2 regions of the Bacillus haimaensis genome follow, and region 1 is predicted to be linked to the other one. Evidence: a T-box and tRNA genes for the amino acid it is inferred to sense, from the RefSeq annotation. Region 1 holds a T-box; the other holds one or more tRNA genes.

The links. A T-box is a leader RNA that pairs with one kind of tRNA and senses whether it is charged. The one in region 1 lies ahead of trpS (tryptophan--tRNA ligase), so its partner is inferred to be a tRNA-Trp.
Region 2: it has a tRNA-Trp gene. The T-box ahead of trpS (tryptophan--tRNA ligase) is inferred to sense a tRNA for this amino acid. The anticodon was not compared.

The regions. Positions count from the first base shown of each region.
Region 1 covers NZ_CP158164.1:2,593,032-2,608,864, reverse strand. Annotated here, with positions in the region: gene ABN702_RS13300 (ABC transporter ATP-binding protein) at 114-1,091, shown strand; gene ABN702_RS13295 (ABC transporter ATP-binding protein) at 1,094-2,119, shown strand; gene ABN702_RS13290 (peptide-binding protein) at 2,231-3,913, shown strand; gene ABN702_RS13285 (ABC transporter permease) at 4,071-5,021, shown strand; gene opp4C (oligopeptide ABC transporter permease) at 5,036-5,950, shown strand; gene ABN702_RS13275 (hypothetical protein) at 6,165-6,356, shown strand; gene ABN702_RS13270 (YjbA family protein) at 6,452-7,201, shown strand; gene trpS (tryptophan--tRNA ligase) at 7,264-8,256, opposite strand; T-box leader at 8,318-8,535, opposite strand; gene ABN702_RS13260 (DUF3899 domain-containing protein) at 8,577-8,954, opposite strand; gene ABN702_RS13255 (peptide ABC transporter substrate-binding protein) at 9,285-10,979, shown strand; gene opp3b (oligopeptide ABC transporter permease) at 11,134-12,063, shown strand; gene opp3C (oligopeptide ABC transporter permease) at 12,063-13,070, shown strand; gene ABN702_RS13240 (ABC transporter ATP-binding protein) at 13,093-14,160, shown strand; gene ABN702_RS13235 (ABC transporter ATP-binding protein) at 14,163-15,110, shown strand; gene ABN702_RS13230 (putative glycoside hydrolase) at 15,346-15,833, shown strand, end outside.
Region 2 covers NZ_CP158164.1:2,914,010-2,929,842, reverse strand. Annotated here, with positions in the region: rRNA gene ABN702_RS14935 (23S ribosomal RNA) at 1-989, shown strand, start outside; rRNA gene rrf (5S ribosomal RNA) at 1,102-1,218, shown strand; tRNA gene ABN702_RS14925 (tRNA-Asn) at 1,228-1,302, shown strand; tRNA gene ABN702_RS14920 (tRNA-Ser) at 1,309-1,400, shown strand; tRNA gene ABN702_RS14915 (tRNA-Glu) at 1,410-1,484, shown strand; tRNA gene ABN702_RS14910 (tRNA-Val) at 1,569-1,644, shown strand; tRNA gene ABN702_RS14905 (tRNA-Met) at 1,691-1,767, shown strand; tRNA gene ABN702_RS14900 (tRNA-Asp) at 1,772-1,847, shown strand; tRNA gene ABN702_RS14895 (tRNA-Phe) at 1,855-1,930, shown strand; tRNA gene ABN702_RS14890 (tRNA-Thr) at 1,954-2,029, shown strand; tRNA gene ABN702_RS14885 (tRNA-Tyr) at 2,037-2,120, shown strand; tRNA gene ABN702_RS14880 (tRNA-Trp) at 2,152-2,225, shown strand; tRNA gene ABN702_RS14875 (tRNA-His) at 2,244-2,319, shown strand; tRNA gene ABN702_RS14870 (tRNA-Gln) at 2,390-2,464, shown strand; tRNA gene ABN702_RS14865 (tRNA-Gly) at 2,469-2,543, shown strand; tRNA gene ABN702_RS14860 (tRNA-Cys) at 2,555-2,628, shown strand; tRNA gene ABN702_RS14855 (tRNA-Leu) at 2,662-2,750, shown strand; tRNA gene ABN702_RS14850 (tRNA-Leu) at 2,775-2,855, shown strand; tRNA gene ABN702_RS14845 (tRNA-Gly) at 2,890-2,963, shown strand; gene ABN702_RS14840 (B3/4 domain-containing protein) at 3,083-3,781, opposite strand; gene queG (tRNA epoxyqueuosine(34) reductase QueG) at 3,904-5,043, shown strand; gene ABN702_RS14830 (amidase domain-containing protein) at 5,137-6,024, shown strand; gene trmL (tRNA (uridine(34)/cytosine(34)/5-carboxymethylaminomethyluridine(34)-2'-O)-methyltransferase TrmL) at 6,088-6,588, shown strand; gene ABN702_RS14820 (PrkA family serine protein kinase) at 7,115-9,010, shown strand; gene ABN702_RS14815 (hypothetical protein) at 9,324-9,485, shown strand; gene yhbH (sporulation protein YhbH) at 9,793-10,962, shown strand; gene ABN702_RS14805 (ATP-binding protein) at 11,093-12,340, shown strand; gene ABN702_RS14800 (autorepressor SdpR family transcription factor) at 12,467-12,751, shown strand; gene ABN702_RS14795 (hypothetical protein) at 12,748-13,332, shown strand; gene ABN702_RS14790 (phosphatase PAP2 family protein) at 13,457-14,095, opposite strand; gene ABN702_RS14785 (hypothetical protein) at 14,425-14,628, opposite strand; gene ABN702_RS14780 (alanine/glycine:cation symporter family protein) at 14,990-15,833, shown strand, end outside.

The sequences.
Region 1 (15,833 bases):
TGTAATATTTGCGTTAAAAATTAACCGAATATTTTTAACAATGAATTTACAAAGTGGATTACTGTAGCATCAACAGACCATGCATCGAAAGAGAAAAGGATGGTGAAGGCTAAATGTCAGCTTTATTGGAAGTGAGAAACCTACAGACTCACTTTTTTAGAAAAAAGCAAGCTATTCCAGCAGTTGACGGTGTAGATATCTCCATTAAGAAAGGAGAGACTGTCGCACTGGTTGGTGAATCCGGATCAGGTAAATCGATTACTTCCCTATCTATTATGGGCCTGGTACCCAGCCCGGGAGGAAAGATAGTAGGCGGAGAAATATTGTTTGATGGAAAAGATCTAACAAAGCTTACTGAGAGTCAGCTTTGTAAGGTGCGCGGAAATGAAATTTCAATGATTTTCCAGGAGCCGATGACTTCCCTGAATCCCGTACTGACCATCGGGGAACAGATTACAGAAGTATTAATGCTTCATCAAAAAATGTCTAAAACAGCTGCTGTGAAGAAAGCGATTGAAATGCTTGAGCTCGTTGGATTCTCAAGAGCGGCGCAAATTATAAATGACTATCCGCATCGACTTTCCGGCGGGATGAGACAAAGGGTAATGGTCGCAATGGCGATGAGCTGTAATCCAAAGCTCCTCATTGCAGACGAGCCTACAACAGCTTTGGATGTTACAATCCAGGCTCAGATCCTTGACCTGATGAAAGATCTTAGCCATAAATTCGATACTAGCATCCTATTAATTACACATGACCTTGGGGTTGTGTCAGAAATAGCTGATAGAGTCGTTGTTATGTATTGCGGTCAGGTAGTGGAGGAAGCATCCGTAGATGACCTGTTCGATGAACCTTTGCACCCATATACAGTAGGATTGATGAATTCAATTCCAAGCATCGAGGCAGATATTTCCAGACTTGAGTCCATTCAAGGGAATGTACCACCACCGACGAACCTGCCGCCAGGCTGCCGTTTTGCACCACGTTGCCCACAAGCGTTTGACCGTTGCTTCAATGAAGTGCCGACGCTTGAAAAGAAAGAAGGCAATCGTTCAGTACGATGCTTCTTGTTTGAAGGGAAGGAGGCGTAAGCATGATTTCAACAGATACGCAAAACACCAATACATTACAGACAGACAGCTCTTCCGACTACCTTCTTGAAGTAAGAGGCCTTAAGAAGTACTTTCCGATCAAAGCAGGCTTGCTGCAGCGAAACGTTGGGTACGTAAAAGCGGTGGATGACATCAACCTGTTCATTAAAAAAGGCGAAACGCTTGGTATCGTAGGGGAATCGGGCTGTGGTAAATCCACTGCTGGACGAACACTTATCCGTCTATATGAACCTACTGAAGGGGAAATAATTTTCAAGGGCCGCGACATTGCGAAAATGAGTGAGAGCGAGCTAAGAAAGACGGTAAGACGTGATATCCAGATGGTTTTCCAGGATCCATTCGCAACGCTGAATCCAAGGAAAACGCTACGTTCCATTTTAAAAGAGCCGTACAATACGCATAATCTTTTCACTAAAAAAGAGCGAGAAGAGAAAGTGCAGGAATTGCTTGAAAAAGTAGGACTTGATCCTTCTTATATCAACCGATATCCACATGAATTCTCGGGTGGTCAACGTCAGCGTATCGGGATTGCCAGAGCATTGGCATTGAATCCGGAATTGATTATTGCCGATGAAGCAGTATCAGCATTGGATGTTTCGATACAAGCCCAGATCATCAACCTTATGCAGGATCTACAAAAGGAAATGGGATTATCCTACATATTCATCTCTCATGACTTGAGTGTCGTTCGACATATAAGTGATAGAGTCGGAGTTATGTATCTAGGGAAAATGATGGAGCTTGCAAGCAAAAACGACTTGTACAACGAGCCGTTGCATCCATATACACAAGCCTTGCTATCAGCTGTACCTTCCACACGTCGCAAAGGTCAGGTGAAGCGAGAGCGCATCGTGCTGAAGGGTGAGCTTCCAAGTCCGGCAAATCCGCCGACAGGCTGTGTCTTCCATACACGCTGCCCGGCAGCAATGGAATCCTGCAAACAGATCATTCCTGAATTCAAAGAAGTAAAACCAAATCATTTTGTCGCTTGTCACCTATACGAATAGGTGACAGGTTATCAAATATATACCCATTGAAAGGGGGAGATAATCTAGATAGGCTAATATTCTTTACCTTTCATTTTCAGAACATTTAAAAATTTCAAGGGGGAGTTAAACGTGAAGCAAAAGTCATTATTACTTATCGCTTTAACATTGGTGCTTTCATTGTTCTTAGCTGCTTGTTCTTCCAACACTACGTCGAACAACAACAATAACAATGCACCTGCAAACAACAACGGTACAAACAATGGCGGGGGAACTGAAGAAGAACCTGCTGACAGCAACGAGCCAGTACAAGGTGGAGATCTTGTAATCGGTTCTACTGGTAACCCTACTCTATTCAACACTCTTTACTCTGCAGATACTGCATCTTCTGCTATCGAAGGTTTCGTTTACGATTCTTTAGTTGGCGGTAACACTGAATTCGAACCAGAATTATCTATGGCTGCGAGCTGGGAACCTTCTGAAGATGGTCTAGTTCACACAGTTAAATTAAAAGAAGGTTTAAAATTCCATGACGGCGAAGCTGTAACAGCTGAAGACGTTAAGTTCACTTTCGAAATTCCTTTAAGTGAAGACTATGATGGTCCTCGTGCAAGCTCTTTCGAAAAGATCCAATCTGTTGAAATCGTTGACGATCTAACAGTTAAGTTCACTTTAAGCGCTGTAGCTCCTGATTTCCACATCACTTTAAGCTACGGTATCCTACCACAGCACATTCTTGGTGACGTTCCTGTTGCTGAAATGGGTGAGCATGAGTTCAACAGAGCTCCTATCGGTTCTGGTCCATTCAAATTTGTTGAGTGGGTTGACGGACAATATGTAAAGGTTGAAGCTTTCGATGACTATCATGAAGGCCGCCCTTACCTTGATACACTTACTTACAAAATCGTAACTGACGGTGACCAATTGTTAACTCAATTAAGCACTGGTGATGTTCAATTCACAACTGTTCCTTCTACTGACCTAGAAACAGCAAAAGAATGGGAAGGTCAAGGGAAATTGAAGATCGAATCCGGTCTTGCTCTTTCTTACACTTACTTAGGTTACAACCTACGTAACCCATTATTCCAAGACAAAGCAGTACGTCAAGCAATCACTCACGCAATCGACAGAGAGACTATCGTTTCTTCTGTAATGAACGGTGACGGAGAAGTAGCTCACTTCCCTGAGTCTCCACTAAGCTGGGCATATGATGATTCTGAAGCTCCAAAGTTCGAGTACGATCCTGAAAAAGCAAAAGAAATGTTAGCTGCTGCTGGATGGACTCCAGGTGCTGACGGAATCCTTGAAAAAGATGGACAAAAATTCTCTTTTGAATTAAAAACGAACCAAGGTAACAAAGTTCGTGAAGATATCGCGGTTGTTGTTCAACAACAATTGAAAGAAGTTGGAATCGAAGTAAAACCAAACATCATGGAATGGTCTGCATTCTTAGCGGATGTTAACCCTCCTGCATGGAAATTCGATGCTATCATCCTTGGATGGAGCTTAGGAACTGATCCAGATCCATCTGGTATCTTCCACTCTAAAGAAATCGAAGAAGGATTAAACTTCATCGGTTACTCTAATAAAGAAGCTGATGAGCTTATGGACAAAAACTTAAGCACTATGGATCAAGAAGAGCGTAAAGGCTATATCGTTCAAGTTAACAACATTATTGCTGAAGAGCAACCATACACGTTCTTGTACTATCCAAACGTACACCGTGCAATGCCTGCTAACTTAGAAGGTTATACTTTCCACGCGAAGTCTGACTTCTACAAGATCAATGAATGGTGGTTAAAGCCTGCTAACTAATAGTTACAGGTAGTATTGGAGGGGAGGGAGCAATCCCTTTCCTCTTTTCATGAATTTGACAGTAATATCGGAGCATGCCAGATGGATCTCTGATAATTATATAATCCCTGACACGTTTAACTCCGCTTAAAGTAAAGACAGAAAAGGAGAATCAGCTATGATCTCATACATTATCCGCCGTTCTTTAATGGCTATTCCCTTGCTTATCGGTATCACCATATTATCCTTCGCCATTATCCAGATGGCGCCAGGCGGACCATCTTCCCTGATGATGGACCCAAATATAAGTAAAGAGGACTTGAAGAAATTTGAAGAGCGTTACGGCTTAAATGATCCAGTACACGAACAGTATATTAAATGGGTAGGAAACATGGCCCAGGGTGATTTTGGAACTTCCTTGATCAAGCGTGGTGTCCCTGTAAGTGAAATGATTATGAACCGTCTACCTAACACATTGCTGCTGATGATTGTTTCCACTGTTCTTGCAGTGATTATCGCAGTACCATTTGGAGTAATTTCCGCTAGAAAACGATATTCATTAACAGACTATGGAGTCACTGTCACATCTTTCATCGGGTTGGCTACTCCAAACTTCTGGGTAGGTTTGATCCTGATCATGGTATTTGCCGTTCAATTAGGATGGCTCCCAACAGGTGGCGTTGCTACTTTGAATGCCGACTTCAGCATCATGGACCGTATCAAGCACTTGATCATGCCGGCATTTGTACTTGCCAGTGCGGATATGGCTGGTCTAACCCGTTATACTCGTTCCAGTATGATTGAGGTATTAAGCCAGGACTACATGCGTACAGCACGTGCAAAAGGTCTTAAAGAGCAAAAAGTTGTGTACAAGCACGGATTAAGAAACGGGTTAATTCCTGTTATTACGATTTTTGGACTTATGCTTCCTTCCTTTATTGGTGGGGCAGCAATTACAGAAAGAATATTCAATTGGCCTGGAATTGGTTTGTTATTTATCGAATCCGCCTTCCAACGTGATTATCCTGTCATCATGGCCTTAACAGTAATTTCAGCGGTCTTAGTAGTTATCGGCAACCTGATTGCAGATATTCTCTACGCAGTCTTTGACCCGAGAATCGAATACTAGGAGGGGGAACATCGATGCAAACTCAAACATCGCCTCAAAACAATACAAACTTATCGTTAGACCCCAATTTAAAAGCTAAACCGGACACATTGACGAAAATCATGTTCCGCAAGTTTATGAAGAATAAATTGGCTGTCATTGGAGCTGTTATTTTAGGTATCATCATGTTTGGTGCTTTATTTGCACCATGGCTTACTTCTCATCCTTATGAGCAGCAGAACTTGCTGAATAAGCTACAGTCCCCTGGTGGAGAGCATTGGCTTGGTACAGACCGCTTTGGACGTGACGTATTTGCCAGAATGCTTTATGGGGCAAGAATCTCTTTATTGGTAGGTTTCGCATCCGTTATAGGTGCGATCACTATTGGAACTGTCGTTGGTGCTGTTGCAGGTTATTTTGGTGGGTTGATTGATTCTATCCTAATGAGACTGGTAGATATCATTCTTTCCATTCCGTCACTATTCTTGCTGATCACTCTTGTAACGATCTTTGATCCAGGTATCGATAAACTTATCATGATCTTTGCCTTAACTGGCTGGACTAGTACAGCTCGTCTAGTGCGTGGGGAATTCCTATCATTAAGATCTCGAGAATTTGTTCTTGCATCCAAAACAATTGGAACAAGAAGCTATAAAATCATCTTTGCACATATCCTGCCGAATGCACTTGGTCCAATCATTGTATCTGCTACGTTAGCCGTTGGTGGCGTTATACTTGCAGAGTCTGCTTTGAGTTACTTAGGATTGGGTATTCAGCCGCCAACACCAAGTTGGGGGAACATGCTTCAGGATGCACAGAACTTTACAATCATGCTTAAGCACTGGTGGTATCCGCTATTCCCAGGTTTAGCGATCCTACTGACAGTATTAAGCTTCAACTTTATCGGTGACGGCCTTCGTGATGCGCTGGATCCAAGAATTAACGATTAAAGAAAAGTCAAGATGAACTCTTGACTTTTCTTTTTTTTTGCCAATAAATCGAAAAGATCCGCCTGATTTAATTGGAAAGTGTCATCAACCCTACATCCGAACATAAACTAGTAGTACAAGAATGGACAAGGAGTTCGTTTATGATGAAATATGACGATTTTTCAATGAGTGACGGATGATGATAAGAGGCTTTTTCTTCCTATGTGGTTTTGGTATGGCAGTTTCCGGAGGGATCAGTATCCTGGCCTATTTGAATCTATTCGCCACAGGCAGCAGTATAGTAGAGTTTCTTCAATTTATCCTTTTACGTCCAGAATGCTATCTGCTTCCAGTAGGAATAGGAACAGTAACCTGGACACTCTTTGCGTTGCAAAAGAACAGGCCTACTTTCAGAGAAAAAGACTGAAATGGAAAAATATATGGCTTATATGGAATAATTTTGCACCTCTCTGCCCATACTGTTTGATAAATAAAGAGTAGATGTGAAGTGAGGGGTATGATATGTTGTATCTTCATGACGTATGGGTAAATTGGTTTGAAGGAGAAGAAAACGGATATAATGTTTGCCATTTTCACGAATGGAGAAAAGACGATAGTGTGGAGCTATTAGATCAGGTTCCATTACTAAAAGTAGAGTCTGTTCTATTCAACTACATTGAAAACGACCTCCAAGAGCTGCCTCCATCTTTACTAGAAGAGATTTTTCAAAAAAGCTATATCAGGAAAAATCATGAGCGGATTCAATTAGATTATTGTTTTGTCGTGACAGACGGGAAAGGAATATTAGCTGTGGACACAATCGGATATAACATTCCGATCAGAAAAAGCAGATTGATTCCTAGACAGGAGCAATTAGTATATGACATGGTGGAAAGCCATGATTTTTCAGTGTTTGCCTTCTCGCCTAGCACAAAAACGGAGAAGGACTATCACATTTTATCTCCATCACCGGAGATCATGAACGGATTGACCCGTAAGGAAAGACAATTGAAACAGTTGTTATTTATGGCGCTTGATCAGTTAAGGTCGACGAGCAATGTTGCTGAAGTCCGCTACTGGTATACAGAGTGGAATCCATTGCACTATAGGGAGATTCAAAGAATGACATTTGAAGAAGTATGGACACAATTATTTGAAGAGACCAGGGATGGATGGTCCTTGAAGCATCAGATGTTCTGTGAATCTTTAGTAAAAGGACAACCATTCTTTGAAAAACTGTGGGAATTGGAGCAACACCCAAAAGTGAATTAATTGTTTCCGAGGGAATAAAGAAAAGAGTAGAAGGTGCATGAACACCTCCTACTCTTTTTGTTTTATCTTCTTTTCTTTCTACCTAATCCCATTGCATTTTCTATTTTTGCTAAAGTTTTCATGGCGACACGGTTTGCTCTCTCAGCACCTTCATCAAGGATGTTATCCAATTTATCGGATTCAATTAAGTCGTAGTATCTAGTTTGAATTGGCTCCAATGCGTTTACTACCACTTCAGCAAGATCACCCTTGAACTCGCCATATCCCTTTCCTTCATAATAAGTTTCCAGTTCCTCGATAGATTTATTATCAAGGATAGAATAAATGGATAGTAGGTTGGAAACACCTGGTTTGTTTTCCTTATCAAATTTTACTATTCCTTCAGAATCCGTCACTGCACTCTTGATTTTCTTTTCCATTTGTTTTGGTGTATCAAGCAAGGAAATGAATGATTTTTGGTTAGGGTCTGATTTGCTCATTTTCTTGGTTGGCTCAGTCAAAGACATGATACGAGCGCCAACTTTTGGGATTTTCACTTCCGGAATGGTTAAAATCTCACGGTACTTCTTATTGAACCTTTCAGCCAGGTCACGTGTCAATTCAAGATGCTGCTTCTGATCTTCCCCTACAGGCACAAGGTCCGTGTTATAGAGTAGAATATCCGCTGCCATCAATGGCGGATACGTTAGTAGACCCGCAGTTACGGCCTCTTTACCAGCGGATTTATCCTTGAATTGAGTCATGCGCTCCAGCTCACCGATGTATGCAACACATTGCATCATCCAGCCCAGTTGTGCATGTGCAGGGACTTCCGATTGGATGAATAATGTAGCCTTCTCTGGATCAAGTCCAATCGCAACATACAGGGCAGCGAGTTTTCGAATGCTTTTTCTAAGTTCAGTGGGATCTTGATGAACAGTGATCGCATGCTGATCCACAATGCAGAAATAACTGTTATATTCATCCTGCAATTCAATAAATTGCTTCATTGCCCCGATGTAATTTCCTAATGTGACATTGCCACTCGGCTGAATGCCGGAAAATATTGTCTTCATATTGACTCCTCCAATTTAAAAATAGTTAAAAATCCATACAAAAAGGCCCATTCATCCCAAAAAAAGGGACGAATGGACCGTGGTACCACCCTTATTATTTCATGCAAGAAATTGCAGAAATCACTTGACCCTGTAACGTAAGGTAACGTCTTCGCCTACTCATTTCTTTTCAGCTAGATGCTCGAAAGTCCATTCCTGAACGTTAGTTGTTTGTTCCCACCACCCACAAACTCTCTAAAAACTAACCTGATCAGTACTACTCTTTTTCATTGCATTTTGTAATAAATTGTACTTTATTATAGCTTAATTATTGGTAAATATCAACTATTATAATAGACAAATAAGCTTAAAAGCATACAAGCAAAAAGCGCAGAAGCACCGATAGCCATCGGGAAAATGTTAATAGGGTCAAGTAATTCGGAAGGATTTCTCATCTCAGATGCCAGATCTTCTTCCAATTGTTTATCGGCCTGTTTAGTAGCAAAGATTTTTCTGAATCCATAAGAGATCCCATCAAAAAAACCTTTTTGAGTGACTAGAATGAGCAATGAAAAAAATAAGGTGATTCCGGAAAAGAAGAAGGATGTATTAATAAATACAAGTAAAGAGAAAGTACCGTAATAGAAATATCCGGTACATAAGGTTAATGACAAAAGAACCAAAAAGTATATGCCAGCGGATTTTATTGTCTTATTCATAATTCCTCCTAAATAAGTTGCTAAATTGTATTGTAAAGAAATGAATAGAATATGACAAATATAAAGAGACTATAAAAGGAATAACCTATAAGAATACATTGTAAAATTAATGAAAAGATTGTAAAGAAATTGCAATAAAACTCATGAAATGAACGCATTTCTTGTAGGTCTAAAGAACTATTTTTGTAATGATAATAGTTGAAAAATCAGTATTTTGTAAAATTGTTGTTAAAATAATGAATGCACAATGTTTAGAAAACTTGTATAATAAAAATCGTTACCTCGAATTACTAACAAAATTCGACACATTTCTTATGGGGGGTCAAGTAAATGAAAAAGTCAAAATTTTTACTTCTTTTAGCGCTTTCACTTGTTCTTAGTGTATTTTTAGCTGCTTGTGGCGGCGGAAACAATGCACAGAACAATAATGGAAAAGGTGAAGGACAACCACCTGCTGGTGAAGGTGAAGCAACTGGACCACAAGTACTTAATGTTTTAGACTCTGCTGAAATTCCTACAATGGATACTGTTAAAGGAACAGATGCAGTAGCTTTCAACGTAATGAACAACGTTTTTGAAGGTCTTTACAGACTTAGCGAAAATGATGAAGTAGTTGAAGGTATCGCAAAAGAACATAAAGCTAGCGAAGATGGACTTGTTTATACTTTTACACTACGTGAAGATGCAGTATGGTCCAATGGTGACCCTGTAACTGCTAAAGATTTCGTATACGGTTGGCAGCGTGCTGTAGATCCTACAGTAGGATCCGAGTATGGACCATATATGATGAATGGTAAAATCAAGAACGCTGAAAAAGTATCTGCCGGGGAACTTCCTTTAGAAGAGCTAGGCGTTAAAGCACTTGATGATTACACACTTGAGGTAACATTAGAGCAACCTGTTGCTTATTTCGAATCTTTAATGACATTCCCGACTTTCTTCCCGCAACACCAAGGTTTTGTTGAGGAGCAAGGTGAAAACTACGCTCTAGAAGCAGAAAACCTAGTTTACAACGGACCATTCGTTTTATCCAAATGGGAGCATGAAGTAGGCTGGACAATGACGAAGAACGATAAATATTGGGATAAAGACACTGTAAAATTAGATGAAATCAATGTAAAAGTAGTTAAAGAAGTATCCACTGGGGTTAACCTTTATACTGCTAAACAAATTGATATCTCACCTGGTTTAACTTCTGAGTTTGTTGACCTTTACAAAGAAGATCCAAACTTGATCCAATATTTGGAGCCGACAATCTTCTGGTTTAAAATGAACCAAACTAAAAATGAAGCTTTAGCTAACGTGAACATCCGTAAAGCACTAGCTATGGCTTTCAACAAAGAAGACCTTGCAAAAGTTGTATTGAATAACGGTTCTGTACCTGCTAACTTCTCTGTACCTGTAGAATTCGTTCAACATCCTGAAACTGGTGAAGACTTCCGTGAAAAATTCGGCGACTTCAACAAATTCGATGCTGAAAAGGCAAAAGAATTCTGGGAAAAAGGTCTTGAAGAGTTAGGAACTGATGCACTTACAATTGAAATTCTTGGTGGAGACACTGAAACAGCTAAAAACATGCAACAATATCTTCAAAACCAATTCGAAACGAACCTTCCTGGTCTAACTATCGAATTGAAAGAAGTACCATTTGCACAACGTCTAGATCTAGATTCAGCGATGGATTATGACATGCAATTAGCTGGTTGGGGTCCTGACTACCTAGATGCAATTTCTTTCGCAAACCTTTGGATCACTGATGGTGGAAACAACAAAATGGGTTACTCAAACCCTGAGTATGACAAGCTTTTAAATGATGTAATGACAACTTATGCGAACGATCCTGTAAAACGCTTCGAAGCTATGCAAGAAGCTGAGCGCATCCTTCTTGAAGAAGATGCAGCGATTGCACCGATCTACCAACGTGGTACTACAAGATTATGGCAGCCATACGTGCAAAACGTATACAAACATAACTTTGGTCCAGACTTCAGCTACAAGTGGGCTTACATTAGCGGAAAAGAATAATAAAGATATATCAGTATAAAATTATTTCTTCCAAACTTCAGAAAAAGAGAGTATATTGAAATATATACTCTCTTTTTCCCTGTAAACAAATTGTCGAATTATAGGGAAGATTATAGATAGTTTGACTATTCACACTTTTTTAGGAGGTGCAAAAATGACTAAGTATTTATTGCAGCGTATTCTCTATATGATCATCACCTTATTTTTAATCGCTTCATTTACATTCTTCTTGATGAAACTAATGCCAGGTACTCCGTTTACCATGCAGGAGAAAATGTCAGAGGCCCAAAAGGCGATTCTTTATGCCAAATACGGTCTTGATGATCCTGTCCCAGTGCAATATGCAAAATACATTCTAAGTCTAGCACAAGGGGATCTTGGTATTTCCTTTCAATATGACAACAGAAGTGTTACCGACCTGATCTTGCAGCGTATCGGACCTTCTGCACAATTAGGTTTCCAGGCAATGCTTGTTGGAACCATCATTGGTATCTTTCTTGGTGTGATTGCAGCGCTAAGGCAAAACACATGGGTGGATTACGGTTCTACAGTTTTGGCGGTATTAGGTAAATCTATTCCTTCTTTCGTTTTTGCAGGATTATTGCAATATTATATTGCAGTAAAATTAGGATGGTTCCCGGTGGCGTTTTGGAATGGTTGGGAATATACCGTACTTCCTACAATTGCACTCTCCATGTTCCCGATTGCTATAGCTGCACGCTTCATGCGTACAGAAATGATTGAGGTCTTGGGATCGGACTATATAACGCTTGCAAGAGCAAAAGGTGCATCTTCTTTTGATATCGCATTCAAACATGCTTTGAGAAATGCACTCATCCCAGTGGTTACCGTACTTGGGCCACTTGCGGTAAGTTTAATGACAGGTACGCTTGTAATCGAAAAAATATTTGCAGTACCAGGATTAGGGGAACAGTTCGTACGTTCCATTACTACTAACGATTACCCGGTAATCATGGGTACAACTCTTTTCTTTGCTGCACTATTCATTTTGATTGTATTGATTGTTGATATCCTTTACGGAGTCATCGATCCGCGTATCCGTTTGGCAGGAGGTAAAAAATAGTGAATAACAATTATGAAAAACTTCCTAAAGAGCTATTTGAACCAGCAAAGCAAGATCCAAACAAAGGTGAGAAAATCTCAAAAGCAAGTTTAACCTATTGGCAAACTGGTTGGTTGAGATTAAAGAAAAATAAAGCCGCAATTGTTGGTGTTTTCATTCTTTTCTTAATCACTTTCCTAGCGATCTTTGGACCATTTATGAATAGCCATGGATTCAATGATCAGGACCTTATGAGAGCCAATTTACCGGCTAAGATGCCTGGAATTGAAAACCTTGGGATCATGGATGGTACCAGAAATGGTGTAGACATTTATGAACAACGTGGTATCACGGATTATTTCTGGTTCGGAACAGATGGTTTAGGTCGCGATTTATGGACCAGGATTTGGGAAGGTACCAGGGTTTCCGTCTTTATCGCTTTATTGGCAGCATTAATTGACATGGTAATCGGGGTTGCATATGGTGGTATTTCCGCTTACTATGGCGGCCGCGTCGATAATGTCATGCAGCGTATTATTGAAGTATTGATTGGTATTCCTAACCTTGTAATCGTAATACTGATGATACTTGTCATGGAACGTGGTATGTTGGCCATCATCATCGCCCTCACCATAACCGGTTGGGTCGGAATGGCTCGGGTAGTCCGGGGACAAGTATTAAAGCTAAAAGGCCAGGAGTTTGTTTTGGCATCGAGGACACTCGGTTCATCTGATAGGAAGATTATTACAAAGCACTTACTACCTAACGTAGTAGGGGTAATTATCATAAACACAATGTTCACAATCCCAAGTGCGATTTTCTTTGAAGCATTCCTTAGCTTCATCGGTTTGGGGCTGCAGCCTCCAATGGCTTCCCTTGGTACGTTGATAGAAGATGGATATAAATCGTTACAGATTTTCCCACACATCATGATCTACCCTGCAATTATCATCAGTTTGCTGATGATCGCATTCAACCTTGTTGCAGACGGTATGCGTGATGCATTAGACCCTAAAATGAAGGACTAGTTTAAAGGCAGGTGAAATGAACATGGAAAAAATACTCGAAGTAAAAAACTTACACGTTTCATTTGATACATTCGGTGGAGAAGTCAAAGCAATTCGTGGCGTTAACTTTGATTTGAAAAAAGGGGAGACGCTAGCGATTGTTGGAGAGTCCGGTTCCGGAAAATCGGTTACAACAAAAACCATAATGCGACTATTGCCAAAAAACAACTCCCATATCAAAAATGGAGAGATTCTGTTTGACGGAAAAGACCTTTCAAAGCTTTCCGAGAAAGCGATGCAAGGAATCCGCGGTAAAGATATCTCGATGATCTTCCAAGATCCGATGACTTCACTTAACCCGACGATGACTGTTGGAAAACAGATCATGGAGGGCATTATCAAACATCAGAAATTAAGTAAAAGTGCAGCAAAAGAAAAAGCGATAGACCTATTGCGTTTAGTAGGTATTCCTATGGCGGAAGAACGCTTTAAGCAATATCCGCACCAATTCTCCGGTGGGATGAGACAGAGGGTTGTTATTGCAATCTCCCTGGCTTGCAATCCGAAAGTATTGATTGCTGATGAACCGACAACTGCACTTGACGTAACGATACAAGCGCAGATTCTTGACTTGATGAAGGATCTTCAGCAAAAGATTGAAACCTCCATCATCTTTATTACACATGATTTAGGTGTTGTAGCTAACGTAGCGGATCGTGTTGCCGTTATGTATGGTGGACAGATAATTGAAATGGGGACAGTGGATGAAATATTCTACAACCCACAACATCCGTATACTTGGGGCTTATTGAGCTCCATGCCTGATCTGGAGCTAGGAGATGAAGCTGAGCTTTATGCGATTCCAGGAACTCCGCCAGATCTGACAGACCCTCCAGTTGGTGATGCATTTGCAGCACGTAACGAATTTGCCATGCAGATTGATTTGGAAATGGAGCCACCGATGTTCCAGATTTCAAAAACTCACTTTGCAAAAACATGGTTATTGCATGAAGACGCGCCAAAGGTTGAACCGCCGCTGGCTGTTCAAAAGCGCAGACGTCACATGCCTAACAATTTCGATAAGCCTGTTATGATAAAGGACGGTGAATAACAATGGCCACTAGTGAAAAATTATTGGAAATCCGTAACTTGAAGCAGTATTTCAATGAAGGAAAGCCTAATATGGTTCGTGCTGTGGATGGATTGAATTTTGATATCTACCGTGGTGAAACACTAGGTCTTGTTGGGGAATCAGGTTGTGGTAAATCTACAACGGGCCGCACGATCATCCGCCTTTATGATGCTACAGATGGTGAAGTATTGTTTGAGGGCGAAAATGTCCACGGCAAAAAATCCAAAAAAGAACTGTTGAAGTTCAACCGTAAAATGCAGATGATCTTCCAAGATCCTTATGCATCATTGAATCCAAGAATGACGATTGCTGATGTTATCGCAGAAGGCATCGACATTCATGGACTTGCTAAAAACAAAAAGGAACGCATGCAAAAGGTTTACGATCTACTTGAAACAGTAGGACTAAACAAAGATCACGCTGGTCGTTATCCTCATGAATTCAGTGGTGGACAGCGTCAACGAATCGGAATTGCCAGAGCATTGGCTGTAGAGCCTGAGTTCATCATTGCGGATGAACCTATTTCAGCACTGGACGTTTCCATCCAGGCACAAGTTGTCAACCTGATGAAAAAGCTGCAAAAGGAAAAAGGATTAACATACCTTTTCATCGCTCATGACTTGTCGATGGTAAAATACATCAGTGACAGAATCGGTGTAATGTATTTTGGGAAAATCGTCGAGCTTGCTGATAGCAATGAGCTATATAACAACCCGATCCACCCTTACACCAAGTCTCTATTATCGGCTATCCCTCAACCGGATCCTGATTCCGAGCGCACTCGTAAGCGTTTTGCATACGACCCTAAAGAACATGAATATGGTGAAAACGAGGAACTTGAGCTTCGTGAAGTGAAGCCAGGACATTTCGTATTATGTTCTGAGGCAGAACTCAAGAAGTATCAGGCAGAAAACGCTGTTGTTCAATAAATCTTTAAAAAAGTAACCGGTCCATATAAAGGATCGGTTATTTTTTTTTCGTGGATAATCAATTAATAAAAGTTTGGCATCCCTAATAAAATATACAGAACTAAAAGTTACACTAGTCTGTATCAATATACTGGTACTCTTGGATTATTTTGAAGAAATTTGGTGAAAAAGCCAAAAAGAAGACGATTTTCCTTTATAATAGAACTAACAGGAAATGAGATGAAAATGGGGGAGAATGATGAAAAAATGGTTCGGTGGCTTAGCTGCTGCAGTGGCACTAAGTATGATGTGTTTCTCTCCAGTGCAGGCTGAAGAGGAAAGTCTTCAGGTTGAGAAGCACATGACAAAAAAGGTAGAAGTACAGAAAAAAGAATTGCCGGTTTCCATGGCGAGATTCGCATTTGATTCAGGCTATGAGTTTGCGTATCCTGATGCGGTGCGAGGAATTTATGTAACAGCGCACTCTGCTGGAGGTGAACGGTTTGAACGTCTGATCAATCTGCTAGACTCTACTGATCTTAACTCGATGGTTATTGACATCAAGGACGATCATGGATATCTGACGTACATACCGGAAGAGGGATCGCCATATATGGATATTGCGCAGCCTTATATTGGGGATACGCAGGAAATGATGAAAAAGCTGGAAGAAAAGCAGATTTATCCAATCGGTAGAATCGTAGTTTTCAAGGATTCTGTTCTGGCAGAAAAGCGTCCGGATTT
Region 2 (15,833 bases), 320 kb from region 1:
TAACTATAACGGTCCTAAGGTAGCGAAATTCCTTGTCGGGTAAGTTCCGACCCGCACGAAAGGCGTAACGATCTGGGCACTGTCTCAACCAGAGACTCGGTGAAATTATAGTACCTGTGAAGATGCAGGTTACCCGCGACAGGACGGAAAGACCCCGTGGAGCTTTACTGTAGCCTGATATTGAATTTTGGTACAGCTTGTACAGGATAGGTAGGAGCCTGAGAAGCCGGAGCGCTAGCTTCGGTGGAGGCGTCGGTGGGATACTACCCTGGCTGTATTGAAATTCTAACCCGCAGCCCTTATCGGGCTGGGAGACAGTGTCAGGTGGGCAGTTTGACTGGGGCGGTCGCCTCCTAAAGAGTAACGGAGGCGCCCAAAGGTTCCCTCAGAATGGTTGGAAATCATTCGCAGAGTGTAAAGGCACAAGGGAGCTTGACTGCGAGACCTACAAGTCGAGCAGGGACGAAAGTCGGGCTTAGTGATCCGGTGGTTCCGCATGGAAGGGCCATCGCTCAACGGATAAAAGCTACCCCGGGGATAACAGGCTTATCTCCCCCAAGAGTCCACATCGACGGGGAGGTTTGGCACCTCGATGTCGGCTCATCGCATCCTGGGGCTGTAGTCGGTCCCAAGGGTTGGGCTGTTCGCCCATTAAAGCGGTACGCGAGCTGGGTTCAGAACGTCGTGAGACAGTTCGGTCCCTATCCGTCGTGGGCGCAGGAAATTTGAGAGGAGCTGTCCTTAGTACGAGAGGACCGGGATGGACGCACCGCTGGTGTACCAGTTGTCTTGCCAAAGGCATAGCTGGGTAGCTACGTGCGGACGGGATAAGTGCTGAAAGCATCTAAGCATGAAGCCCCCCTCAAGATGAGATTTCCTTTTACTTCGGTAAGTAAGATCCCTGAAAGATGATCAGGTAGATAGGTTCGAGGTGGAAGCATGGCGACATGTGGAGCTGACGAATACTAATCGATCGAGGACTTAACCAAAAAACAATGAACGACACTTGTGAATCTTGATAAGAAAAACGTTATCTAGTTTTGAAGGAATATAGCAAAAAAATGCTTGATTTTCTTCAAAGATATATTATAATAATATTTGTCTGGTAATGATGGCGAAGAGGCCACACCCGTTCCCATACCGAACACGGAAGTTAAGCTCTTCAGCGCCGATGGTAGTTGGGGGCTGTCCCCCTGTGAGAGTAGGACGTTGCCAGGCTGATATTGATCCACCATAGCTCAGCGGTAGAGCATTCGGCTGTTAACCGAAGGGTCGTAGGTTCGAATCCTACTGGTGGAGCCATATTATGGAGAGCTGTCCGAGTGGCCGAAGGAGCACGATTGGAAATCGTGTAGACGGTCAACGCCGTCTCAAGGGTTCAAATCCCTTGCTCTCCGCCATTATTTATTGGCCCGTTGGTCAAGCGGTTAAGACACCGCCCTTTCACGGCGGTAACACGGGTTCGAATCCCGTACGGGTCACCAAAGTTTTTTCGCGCTAGCGAAAATAACTAACCAAATCGCGCTAGCGAAAAAAATATTCCTTTTGAAAATAACTTTTATTACATTGGAGGATTAGCTCAGCTGGGAGAGCATCTGCCTTACAAGCAGAGGGTCGGCGGTTCGATCCCGTCATCCTCCACCATTAAGTTTTTATAGAATACTATAAGTCATAACTTAATTAATATTATCGCGGGGTGGAGCAGTCTGGTAGCTCGTCGGGCTCATAACCCGAAGGTCGCAGGTTCAAATCCTGTCCCCGCAACCAAAATGGTCCCGTGGTGTAGCGGTTAACATGCCTGCCTGTCACGCAGGAGATCGCCGGTTCGATCCCGGTCGGGACCGCCATTTTTAAGGCTCGGTAGCTCAGTTGGTAGAGCAATGGACTGAAAATCCATGTGTCGGCGGTTCGATTCCGTCCCGAGCCACCATTTTCCTTGAAAAGTTTTCATTTGCCGGTGTAGCTCAGTTGGTAGAGCAACTGACTTGTAATCAGTAGGTCGTGGGTTCGACTCCTATCGCCGGCACCACATATATGGAGGGGTAGCGAAGTGGCTAAACGCGGCGGACTGTAAATCCGCTCCTTCGGGTTCGGCAGTTCGAATCTGCCCCCCTCCACCATTTTCTAAAAAAGAGTAACATATTCATCTATAGGGGCATAGTTTAACGGTAGAACAGAGGTCTCCAAAACCTCCGGTGTGGGTTCGATTCCTACTGCCCCTGCCAATTTTTATTAATATTGTGGCGGTTGTGGCGAAGTGGTTAACGCACCTGATTGTGGTTCAGGCATTCGTGGGTTCGATTCCCATCAGTCGCCCCATTATTTTTTAAATGATTGATTTACTCATATAGATCAATACAAATAGCATAAATATTAATAGCAATATTATTGGGCTATAGCCAAGCGGTAAGGCATCGCACTTTGACTGCGACATGCGTTGGTTCGAATCCAGCTAGCCCAGCCATTTTGCGGAAGTAGTTCAGTGGTAGAACACCACCTTGCCAAGGTGGGGGTCGCGGGTTCGAATCCCGTCTTCCGCTCCATATAACATTCAGGTGGCATAGCCAAGTGGTAAGGCCAAGGTCTGCAAAACCTTTATCACCGGTTCAAATCCGGTTGCCACCTCCACTATTCAAAAAACGAAGGCTTATATAGATATAAGCCGGGGTGGCGGAACTGGCAGACGCACAGGACTTAAAATCCTGCGGTAGGTGACTACCGTACCGGTTCGATTCCGGTCCTCGGCACCATTTGAATAGTTGTTTTATTGTTATGCCGGTGTGGCGGAATTGGCAGACGCGCACGACTCAAAATCGTGTTCCTCTGGAGTGCCGGTTCGACCCCGGCCACCGGTACTTAAAGTATAGACAAGTTCTCGAACCTGTCTATGCGGGTGTAGTTTAATGGTAAAACCTCAGCCTTCCAAGCTGATGTCGTGGGTTCGATTCCCATCACCCGCTCCATACATAGTATATAACGCAGTGTCTCGTTTCTTGAAAACGATGCATTGCGTTTTTTAGTTTATACATAAAAGGCAGCGAATGCAAAAGGCCCCTTCTTGTTAAATGAAGAGGCTCTCAATTTATATGCTGTTGTTTATGTGGGACAAGGAACCTGTCCCCAACATGACTACGCGTCCCGTGCCGCCATGGACTTGGGTGAACATTTTTAGAATGGCGTCTAGCATTTTTTTGCATTCTTCTGTGTCCATGGAGGGCTTAAGGTATATGATCTGTACTGCTGAAGTGGTGGTTTCTGTGATGGCGGTTCTTTGGCTGTCTACAAAGGGACTGCCGAAGGAGCTTGTGGCGTCTTTTGCATGTACCATGTTCTTGAGGCTGATTTCCCGACCATTGAGTCCTTCGTAGGTGCTTTCTGCCTCTCCAATTGTAATGGAGATGTCCCCGTTAATCTTTGTGGAATCATAGATACCTAGGGGGATTTCGTATTTTAGGGAGAAGAAGTTATTCAGGTCTACAGCAGAGTTGAAAGGCTCCAGGAACTGTCCTTTTTTAATACGGCGATAAAGGGCTTCAACCGAAGGGCGATATCTGGAAGGGTCTGTGCCGGTTTGTTTGAAGACAGACCGCCATTCCATGATTCCTGGTATGTCTTTCATTTCTTTCTCAAGCAGGTCTATGTTCAAGGATTCCTGAAAAAGGCGGATCCTTCCTTTCAGCATTTGAGGGGAGCTGCCAATTGTGATATCTTCATAGAATATGATACCGAATTTTGCATTGGGGATAAGTTTTTTGACTATAGATTCCAGCGTTACTTGCATACTTTTCATCCCTTCCATTGTTTTCAATATGGTAAGTGTATCATATTTCGTTTAGGATATAGAAATGATGAATGATAGAAAGGCTTTAAGCAGTTTTTATAGAGGAGGTGTTTATTTTGAATATAGCCAACCGGAAGTTGAAGGACGAGATAATTGCTTTTAGCAAAGAGATAGGTATCGATAAAATCGGATTTGCTAGTGCAGGTGTTTTTACCGGGTTGAAAGAGAGGTTGCGAGTGCAGCAGGAAAACGGGTTTCAGTCTGGCTTTGAGGAGTCTGATATTGAGAAGAGGACGAATCCTGAATTGCTGCTTCCAAGAGCTAAATCAATCATTGCCATCGCATTGGCCTATCCGTCGAAGCTGAAGGATGCTCCACGGAGTACACGGGAGGATCGGAGAGGGATTTTCTGCCGTGCTTCCTGGGGAATGGACTATCATCATATTTTGAGGGACAAGCTCCAGCAGTTGGAGGCATTCATAAGGGAGAAACAGCCTGATGCATCTATGAAATCAATGGTTGATACAGGTGAGCTTAGTGACCGTGCTGTAGCAGAACGTGCAGGCATCGGCTGGAGCGGTAAGAACTGTGCAATCATTACTCCCGAGTTTGGGTCTTATGTGTATCTAGGGGAAATGATTACGACCATTGCCTTTGAACCGGATAAGCCTTTGGAGGATAATTGCGGTACATGCAATAAATGTGTGGAGGTATGTCCGACAGGAGCGCTTGTTCAAGGTGGACAGCTCGATTCGAATAAATGCATTGCGTTTTTGACACAGACGAAAGGGTTCCTGGCAGAGGAGTATCGGACGAAGATCGGTAACCGACTTTATGGCTGTGATACCTGTCAGACGGTATGTCCTGAAAACAAGGGGATGGACTTTCATTTGCATCCTGAAATGGAGCCGGATCCAGAAATTGTGAAGCCAACGTTGAAGCCTCTTCTCACAATATCAAATAGGGAATTCAAGGAAAGGTTTGAAAGGGTTTCAGGCTCGTGGAGAGGGAAGAAGCCTATCCAGCGTAATGCCATTTTGGCGCTGGCACATTATAAGGACAAGACGGCTGTTCCTGATCTATTGGAATTGATGAAGAATGATACTAGGCCTGTTATACGTGGTACTGCTGCTTGGGCAGTCGGAAAAATAGGAGATATATCTGCGCTGGAAGCATTAATTAAGTTTAAAGAGACAGAAAAGGATGAAGATGTACGATCTGAAATTGATAAAGGGATAGAGATGCTAAAAGGCGAGGGGTGAAACTCTCGTTTTTTTTGTATTCCAACTTTTTCTAATGATTATCAATCCCCCATCATACTATGAATATAAGGATAATATGATGGAGGGTTGTACATGAGGGAGAAGCTTATGCTGCATATTCAGAAAAGGTTGGAACAATATGTATCTAAAAGCAGGCATTCAGGTAGAGCCATTATTAATGGAGATACTATTTCAAGTAAGCAGGAGATGCATCGCAGGCGAGGTGCGGAAATCGTGAAATGTTACGCAACTGGGAGAATCCTATCCATGAACAGGGATATGGACGAAGAGGCAGCCATATATGAAGTGCATGTGAGGTATCTCATAAAGCTTAAGGAAGAGCTGTATATGGAGGAAGAAGCGGATCAACGCTATGCAGTTTGGCATGGAGAAGATGTTGTCCAGGATATACCCCTGCATGAAGAGGGCGTGAATATGCAGGAGGTATCCCTTCCATCGATGGAGGAGGAAGACTTGGAAAGGAACGTGAGATTTACTTATAATAGGTTGGAAGCAGTTCGCTACGCGGAGCAATGGTGGAATACGTTTAATCCAAAGTACAAGAAATTTGATGTGGACTGTACAAATTACATTTCTCAGTGCTTGCATGAAGGCGGAGCTCCAATGGTTGGTTATCCGAAAAAAAGCGGTGCGTGGTGGATGAGGAACAAAGACTGGAGCTACACCTGGACTGTCGCAAATGCCCTCCGCTGGTACCTCCCTACTGCCAAATCGGGGATGAAGTCAAGAGAAGTGGCACGTGCGGATCTGCTCATGCCAGGGGATGTCATCTGTTATGATTTTGAAGGTGATGGTCGATTTGACCATAATACGATTGTGGTAGCCAAGGATCCGAATAATGAGCCACTGGTAAATGCGCACACTTATAATAGTAGAATGCGGTATTGGAAGTATGAGGATTCCACCGCTTATACACCGAATATCAAATACAAGTTTTTTCATATCATCGACAGGAATTAAAGGTTGCTTCTCATTCAATAAAAAGGTATTGTTGTATAGGAAATATTTGAGGTATAAATTGAGGTGACGATTGTGGGATTACATGTTGTACTATATCAACCAGAGATTCCGGCTAATACAGGAAACATTGCACGTACTTGTGCAGCAACCAACACTACTTTGCACCTGATCCGACCTTTGGGCTTTTCAACAGATGATAAAATGCTGAAAAGAGCGGGTCTGGATTATTGGGAATTTGTGAACGTGTTATATTACGATTCTTTGGATGAGTTGTTTGAAAAGAACAAGGAAGCGGAATTTTTCTATATTACGAAGTATGGAACAAAGCCGCATAGCTCTTTTGATTACAGCAGTCTGGATAAAGACTACTTCTTTGTTTTCGGGAGAGAGACGACCGGTTTGCCGAAGGACTTGATTCAGAGCAATTTAGAGCGGTGCCTGCGTTTGCCGATGACGACCAATGTCCGTTCGTTGAACTTATCGAACACGGCAGCTATTTTAATATATGAAGCTTTGCGTCAGCAGGGCTATCCGGATCTTTCCATCGAATGTCCGGAAGTGTAAATAGAAAAGGCCTTCCATGTGGAGGCCTTTTTTGTATGTGCTTTTATTACTTTTTACGAGTACCTGGTTTTCCTTCAAAGCCAGCAGTGAAAATTGCTGTTAGGAATGCTAGGCAAACGCCAAGAATCAGGAATCCGCTTGTTCCCATAGATAATTCCTCCTTATGTAAGGTAGTTTCAAGTAAGCATACTATCTATATTATATCCCAAAGGACAAGTAATGTGAATGGAATGTGTGGATAATTTATGACAGCCATTTTTATGTCGGGGCAGAACGAGCCGGCTCCGCTTTTCATTGTCTAGCTCCGGGCGCTTGCGGCTAACAAACTTCGCCCACTTCCCTACGATAAGTCAACATCGGATCGCTAGCGCTCTCCGTGTTTCCTTTATCTCAGTCAGTGTGCTCCAGTTTGTACGCCGCAAAACGAGCGCCCTCCGCTTTTCTTAGCATGTTTCATTCAGGATGAGCATAGAGTATATTAATCACGCAATCACGCTCTTGAAGATGTAATAAAGGGGAGGTCCTTATGGATATTTTAAGAAAAATTGAAAAGTATCGGGAAGAAGAACAGCGGCTGAAGTGGGAAGGAACCTTCGGAGAGTACTTGGAGATTATAAAAAGGGAACCATGGGTAGCGCAATCCGCTCATTCAAGGGTTTACAATATGATCAAAGATGCTGGTGTGGAAGAGGTAAATGGCCAGCGGAAGTATAATTTCTTCAGCAGTGCTTTGTTCGGCTTGGAGGAAGCATTGGAGCGCTTGGTAGAGGAGTATTTCCATCCAGCAGCAAAGCGGTTGGATGTCCGAAAAAGGATTCTTCTTCTGATGGGACCTGTCAGTGGGGGGAAATCTACGCTTGTCACCATTTTAAAAAGAGGGTTGGAGCAGTATTCCCATACAGAACGTGGAGCAATCTTTGCGATCAAGGGGTGCCCGATGCATGAAGATCCCCTTCATCTGATCCCGCACCATTTAAGGGATGACTTCTATCAGGAGTATGGCATTCGAATTGAAGGCAATCTGTCGCCATTGAATATGATGAGGCTTGAAAAAGAATATGGGGGACGTATTGAAGATGTATTGGTTGAGCGGATTTTCCTATCGGAGAATCAGCGTGTCGGTATCGGTACCTTCAGTCCATCCGATCCGAAGTCGCAGGATATTGCAGATCTGACGGGCAGTATCGACTTTTCAACCATAGCGGAGTTTGGTTCTGAATCCGACCCGCGTGCCTATCGTTTTGATGGGGAGCTCAATAAGGCGAATCGTGGGATGATGGAATTCCAGGAGATGCTAAAGTGCGATGAGAAGTTTCTATGGCACTTATTGTCCTTGACGCAGGAGGGGAATTTCAAAGCTGGGCGATTTGCGCTCATTAGTGCGGATGAATTGATTGTCGCGCATACGAATGAAACGGAATATCGCTCGTTTATCGCCAATAAGAAGAACGAGGCATTGCATTCGCGTATTATCGTAATGCCGGTTCCATATAATTTGAGGCTGACAGAAGAAGAAAGAATTTATGAGAAGATGATTAATGAGAGCGATGTTGCGAACGTTCATATTGCTCCTCATACGTTAAGAGTGGCAGCTATGTTTACTATTCTTACCCGCTTGAAGGAAGCCAAGCGCGGTGATATTGATCTGGTGAAGAAGATGCGCCTGTATGATGGAGAGTCGGTGGAGGGCTTCAATTCGGTCGATATTCAGGAGCTTAAAAAGGAGTATGCGGATGAAGGAATGAGCGGGATCGATCCTCGTTATGTCATCAACCGTATTTCTTCTACAATTATTCGAAAAGAAGTGCCATCCATCAATGCCCTTGATGTGCTGCGTTCCCTGAAGGAAGGATTGGATCAGCATGCCTCCATATCCAATGAGGACCGTGAACGATTCCTGAACTTCATTTCGGTTGCCAGAAAAGAATATGATAATATCGCGAAAAAGGAAGTACAGAAGGCGTTCGTGTATTCCTATGAGGAGTCTGCTAAGACATTGATGGATAACTATCTGGATAACGTGGAGGCGTATTGCAATAAAGCGAAACTGCGCGATCCGTTAACCGGGGAAGAAATGAGTGCAGACGAAAAGCTGATGCGTTCCATTGAGGAGCAGATCGGTATTTCGGAAAATGCGAAGAAGGCATTCCGTGAAGAGATTCTGATCCGCATCTCCGCCTATGCGCGCAAAGGGAAGCGGTTTGACTACAACTCCCATGAGCGCCTGAGAGAAGCTATACAGAAGAAGCTGTTTGCTGATCTGAAGGATGTGGTGAAGATCACGACTTCATCCAAGACCCCGGATGAGACGCAATTGAAGAAGATTAATGAGGTAGTGGCACGACTGGTGGATGAGCATGGCTATAACTCCACCTCCGCCAATGACCTGCTGCGCTATGTTGGAAGCTTACTGAACAGATAGTGGATGACAAGAGTAGAATAAACTTACAGGTCTTCATCGTTTTGATGAAGGCCTTTTTGTATGAAAAAGTCGGTAAAAAAGTCCATCATCAAGCTTATGATGGACATTTAACATGAAGAAAGCCACCCAAAAGCTCTTCACAGTCTCAATGAAGAGCTTTTTCCTACTCATCCCTCCTACAAAAGCTCTTCATAACAATACCAAGTCCATCCCCCCTCTTCCAGTTCGCATAATAGGTAAGAAGACATATTCATACACACCATGGTTTCATATCCACACAAAATGGGAAAATTAAGAATAAGAGGTGATAACAATGAAAAAAGACAAATCTACTGAAATTGAAAATACAATGGCGCCAAACGAAAAGGAAATGGAGAAGCTGGCTAAGGAAATGGAGCAGCTTAAGGAGAATAAAACGGACCAGGAACGGGATCCAAAGCAACATGAAAACAATGAAGATAATGAAAAAGAGTAAAACCTTCCAGAGGTCTGGAAGGTTTTTTATTTTTCTATATCAGTATAAAACGAGCTGCACAGCGCATAAATCTAGTAATACTAAGAAAGCATTGACGCTTGTCTAATTTTGACGTATTAAGAGCCTAATTATCTAAATAATCTGTCAATTATTTCGTTTGCGTGCATAGGATAGAGTAACCAACCTTTCTTTCGCTAGAAGGTTGGTCTCTTTAAAATTTCACCAAGATATTGTATGTGACTTATGACGAAAATGTTCCGGTAAGTGTAAAAATGTTTTTTTAACCAAATAAAAGGAGGGATATCGAATGACGATGTCAGATGAGACGAATTTTGTAGTATCCAAAGAGGATTGGTCCCTCCATCGAAAAGGCCACGACGACCAGAAGCGCCATCAGGAAAAGGTCCAGGAGGCTATCAAGAATAATTTGCCAGATCTTATTACAGAAGAGAACATTGTAATGTCAAATGGCAAAGAGGTCGTAAAGATTCCAATCAGGTCTTTAGATGAGTACAGAATTCGTTATAATTATGACAAAAACAAGCACGTTGGCCAAGGCGATGGAGAAAGTCAGGTAGGCGATGTGGTTGCCAGGGACGGGTCGGGTCAGCAGAAGGGTCCAGGAAAAGGGCAGGGAGCAGGAGATCAGGCTGGTGAGGACTATTATGAGGCGGAAGTTTCCATGATGGATTTAGAGGCCGCATTATTCAATCAGTTGGAGCTTCCGAATCTGCAACAGAAAGAACGAGATGAAAATATAATAGAACACTATGAATTCAATGATATAAGACGCACCGGATTAATGGGGAATATCGATAAGAAGCGTACCATGATGTCGGCATATAAACGGAATGCCATGACAGGAACTGCCAGCTTCCATCCCATCTTTCAGGAGGACCTGAAATTCAAGACATGGAATGAAGTGGTGAAACCGGACTCCAAGGCAGTGGTGCTAATGATGATGGATACGAGCGGGTCCATGGGCATGTGGGAGAAATACATGGCCAGAAGCTTCTTCTTCTGGATGACACGCTTTTTGCGAACGAAGTACGAAACAGTGGAAATTGAGTTTATCGCCCATCATACGGAAGCGAAGGTCGTAAGTGAAGAGGACTTCTTCTCCAAGGGGGAGAGCGGTGGTACCATCTGCTCCTCAGCGTATCGAAAAGCGCTGGAACTTATTGATACGAAATACAATCCAACACGTTTTAATATTTATCCATTCCACTTTTCCGATGGAGATAACTTGACCTCTGACAATCAACGTTGTGTGAAGCTGGTAGGGGAGCTGATGAAGGTATCCAATATGTTCGGCTATGGGGAGGTAAATCAGTACAATAGGCACTCCACTCTCATGTCAGCCTATAAAAATGTAAACGATGAAAAGTTCCGCCATTATATTCTGAAACAGAAGCCGGATGTATTTCATGCCATGAAGGAGTTCTTTAAGAAAGAACAGGAAATGAAATATGCATAAAGAAAAACCAGCCTATTGAGCTGGTTTTTCTTTTGCCTGCCAGAAGGAGAAAATGATACGAAAGGAGAAGTAATAGAAGTGATAATGTTACATCATTTAACGTCGAGTCTAGGCCTGTAGGAGCGTTGGTATGTTTGAAAATATCGGACACGTTTTATATCATGTTTTAATCATATTATTTCCTATTCTTTTTTATCACCAATTTTTAAGCAAAGGCATAACGGATTTTACGAAAAGAATCAATTATGAATTTCTTATGGTATTGCTGATTATGCTCATTTTTACGATGTCCTTCCCGATTGAAGTGACCAATGGAGATACCTATGACCAGAAAATCATTCCAATCATCCTTGCATTTATGTACGGGGGATGGATCCTTGGAATTACCTTGTTGCTTGCGATGCTGGGATATTTGTTTATTTTGGATGAACCTGGCTTTCTGATCATGGTGGTGAACTATGCTATTGTGGCGGTGCTGTTATCCATCTTTTCCTTGTGGTTTCAGGGGTTGGAAAAAAAGATTAAGATTCTGGTTGTCAGCATTCTCTTCTTCTTCATTACACTAACAAGAATTGTACGTCTAATCCTGATAAATGAACATGACGAGATTTTCGTCACCATCCTTGTGTCCTTTGTTACATGGGGGACATTGGTAACAGTGATGTTAATCATTGAAAATCTGAATATGCAGATGAATTTACAGCGTGAACTGCAGCGATCTGAAAAGCTGAAGGTCGTTAGTGAGCTTGCAGCCTCCGTTGCCCATGAGGTGAGAAATCCGATGACCTCCACCCGAGGCTTCCTTCAGCTGATGAGCAGGGATGAAAATCTGAGTGAATCCCAAAAGAAATATATTGAAATATCGATAGGGGAACTCGATCGGGCTCAAGCCATCATTCAGGACTATCTCTCTCTTGCAAAACCGAACAAGATGGAATTCAATGTGATGAATCTGACAAAGGAAATAGAAAATGTGGTGCAGCTGATGTCCACTTATGCGAATATTCAGAGCATTACCTTTCAGCACTCGATTGAAGACGAAATATACATTAAAGCAAATAAGGATGAAGTGAAACAAGTTCTGATAAACATCATCAAGAACGGCATAGAAGCAATTGGCGAGGGGGGGACCATATCTCTCCATGCTTTTCTCGAAAAAGAAAATGCGGTCATCGAAATAGCAGATGACGGAATAGGAATGACCTCTTCCCAACTGAGCAAAATCGGGACTCCTTTCTATTCAACCAAAGATATGGGAACCGGAATCGGTTTGACCATTTCCTTCCAAATTGTACAACTGTTGAAAGGGAGAATCGATGTTTCGAGTGAGCATGAAAAAGGAACGACTTTTAGGATAAGAATACCGATAGCGGAGTGAGGCTGTTTTAGTGGGATTCTCTATGAGAATTCCTTTTTTTGATGAAAAGGATTGCAATTTTTTGGAATAACAGATATTATTTAATTAAATAAGTAATTACTTAAATGTTTAAATGGAGGATCGCCTGTGTCAATCAATGAATTATTTAAAGCGCTTTCTGATGAAAACCGCAGAAGGATATTGGATCTGCTGCGTGACAGGGATCTGACTGTCGGGGAAATTGCGGATCATTTTGAGATGAGCAAGCCGGGTATTTCACAGCATCTGTCAGTGTTAAAAAATGCGAATCTGGTTTTTGCCGAGAAAAAAGGGCAGTATGTGTATTATTCTTTAAATGCCAGTGTGTTTCAGGATGTCATGAAGTGGATTATTCAATTTAACCAAAACAAGGGGGAAGGAAAAAACCTATGATGAAAAAAAGTCTGATCGCATTGCTTATACTTATTTCTTTTGGAGCAAGTATCTTTTTTTTAGGTTCGGATATGGAGGTAGTGGAAGAAAAGTACGGAAGAGAGGAGGTAATCGTTTGGGTGCTTCCTTTAACTCTTGTTCTTCTGAATAGCAATTTGCTATTGCTTTCCAGACAAAAGGCACTTCAACACTACTATTCGAGATATAAAAACGGTCTAGAAAGTATATTCCTTTCCTTTACATTTCTGTTTTTCCTGTTTCATTTAGCGCTACTTTATACCGTTTCTGGAAACAGCTTCAACCTGCTGACGATGGTGCCTCTGATTGTCGGCTTTTCCCTGATTGCTACTGCAAATACTCTTCCAAGATTCAAGCTGCCAAAACAATCATCCAATTCAGTTAATCAAAAATGGAATAAAATAATCCGGCCAGCATCTTATCCATTGATAATTGGTGGGCTCTTGATGGTGGCAAGCATTCTATTGCCTGAAACTATGACATTGCCAGTCTTTTTCATTTTACTTTCCTTGACGCTGGTATGTACATTCATTGTCTCCTATAAAAAGGTGACATCTGTATAGAATTGTATGTTGAAAAGAGCTTTCTTGTTTTATCGTCATATACCTTGGAAAGATTCCAGACAACTGGCGCGCATCGATAAAGATCGATGCGCGCTTAGTTGCTATTGTACAGGCAATCCCTGATTTACTGAATTGCACCAATCTTTTCTTTTGCTGCAGATCGCAGTCTATAAATCGCAAATACTGTACTGTATATAAAAGCGACCAGGAACATGGATGCCACCATGTCCAGCACCACATGCTGTTTTATAAAAATCGTTGAAAGAATAATAAGGCTCCCCATTATGTGGATGAAATATTTGTTTAACTTATGTTTATTTTTTATATGAAAACTAGCAAGCATAATGGCGTAAGTTGTCAGTACATGGATACTGGGGAAGCAATTAACTGGGCGATCATGCGCATAGATGTACTTCACCAACATGACGAATAAGCCGCTTCCTTCGACTGTCGGCCTGGGAACAGTTGTTTGAAAAAAGAAATAAATAATAAAGCAAATCAACTCTCCGATTACAATGGTAATAAGCGTTTTTACATATACATCTGTATCTTTAAAGCAAAAGTATACCAAATAACCGAACACAAACACATACCAAATAATATATGGCACGACAAATGCTACGATAAATGGGATATCGTGGTCGATAGGCAATGGAATCTCCGTCACTTTTCTCGGACTTTCATTTAAGATCGTATATATAAAGCCCAGTAATGGCATGACAAGCAACAATAGTAAATATGGTAATTTCTTTTTAACACTCATACACTTCACTCTCCGCAATGTAAGGGGGACCGTCCTGACAACCTAACAATCTTTTATCTATAAGAAATACCCCAATTATTATAAATTATTCTACTAAATTATAACACTCACAATGTATTAGACGAAACTTCCATAAAAATGGTTCCACTTGAGCATGAAAATTTTCCGAAAAATACTCGTCCAACCAAATGCTAGGACGCCGCATATTTGGTTGGCACCAAATGATGACAATAAAAAAAGCATACGAAGATTCGTATGCAGCAAATATTTCTCCCACTCAAAACTGGAGATTCTGATGAGAGGATCATTTCAATCAAATGTTTCCCGAGTTAGACACCCATTTTTCTTCTTGTATTGCTTGGCTTCTTTGTTTGCTGACTTTTCATTTTTTGCTGGGATTTAGGTCCATTCAGGTTTCCTTTTCCGCCAGCGGCCTGGTTTTTCTTTTGCTCTAGCTGCTTTTTAATAGCATCCTGCAGGCTGATTTTCTTCTTTGGTTCTGTTGTTTCGTTCTGTTGATTTGATTCAGTCATAAATACTGCCTCCTAAGCAGATGTAATGGTACATACAGTATATACTATTTTCGTCAGGAAAGATAACTGGTGGACAAGATTTTTCTTGGAAATTATATTTATTAGAAAATAAAGAAAATATTTAATTCAGGGATAATTATTGAATCTATTTTAGTATAATGATAAAATTATACAGGTATTATATAACACGAGGATATTTAGGTAGTGTTGTGTTACAAAGCGAATTCTAACGCATCTTTATGAGTATAGAAGTATTTAATAGGCAAACTTCAAAGCTTTTCTATTAAATATTTTTATCCATCCCAACTATTGGTAGTGCTGCCAATATAGTTACTCTTATAAACAACTTGAGGTGAACAGCATGATGAATACTATTTTAGACTGGACGAATAATTTTCTTTGGTCTTACGTACTAATTGCATTATTGGTTGGTTTAGGAATTTATTATACGGTTAAAGCAAGGTTTGTACAATTTAATCAGATTGGTGAGATGTTCAGGCTTTTGAAAGAAAGCCCTTCTACAGAAGAGGCAAAGAAGAAAGTGTCATCTTTTGGTGCATTCTGTATTAGTGCAGCAACGAGAATCGGAACGGGAAACCTCGCTGGTGTTGCCATTGCGATTTCGCTTGGTGGACCTGGAGCAGTATTCTGGATGTGGGTAGTGGCATTGTTTGGTGCAAGCTTAAGCTTCATTGAGAGTACGCTTGCTCAGGTGTACAAAGTAAAAGATGCCAATGGATATAAAGGTGGTCCGGCATATTACATGCAAAAAGCTTTAGGGGCCAGATGGATGGGCGTTTTATTTGCCGTCCTGATTACGTTCTGCTTCGGGCTTGCTTTTACATCCGTTCAGGCTAATACGATTACTGTCGCTTTCCATGAAGCGTTTGGGACAAACCGCCTTGTGCTGGGGCTAGTGCTGACAGCAGTTGTAGCAGTGATCATTTTTGGTGGAGTAAAGAGAATCGCCAAGGTTTCACAGGTGGTTGTGCCGATTATGGCTGTTTCCTATCTTTTACTGGCTGTATATGTGATTGCACTGAACATCACAGAGATCCCAGGCTTGATTGGTGTGATTGTTTCAAGTGCATTCGGCTTCAATGAGGCTGTCGCTGGAGGAATTGGCGCAGCAATCATGAATGGTGTCAAACGTGGATTGTTCTCCAATGAAGCGGGAATGGGTAGTGCACCTGTAGCAGCGGCAA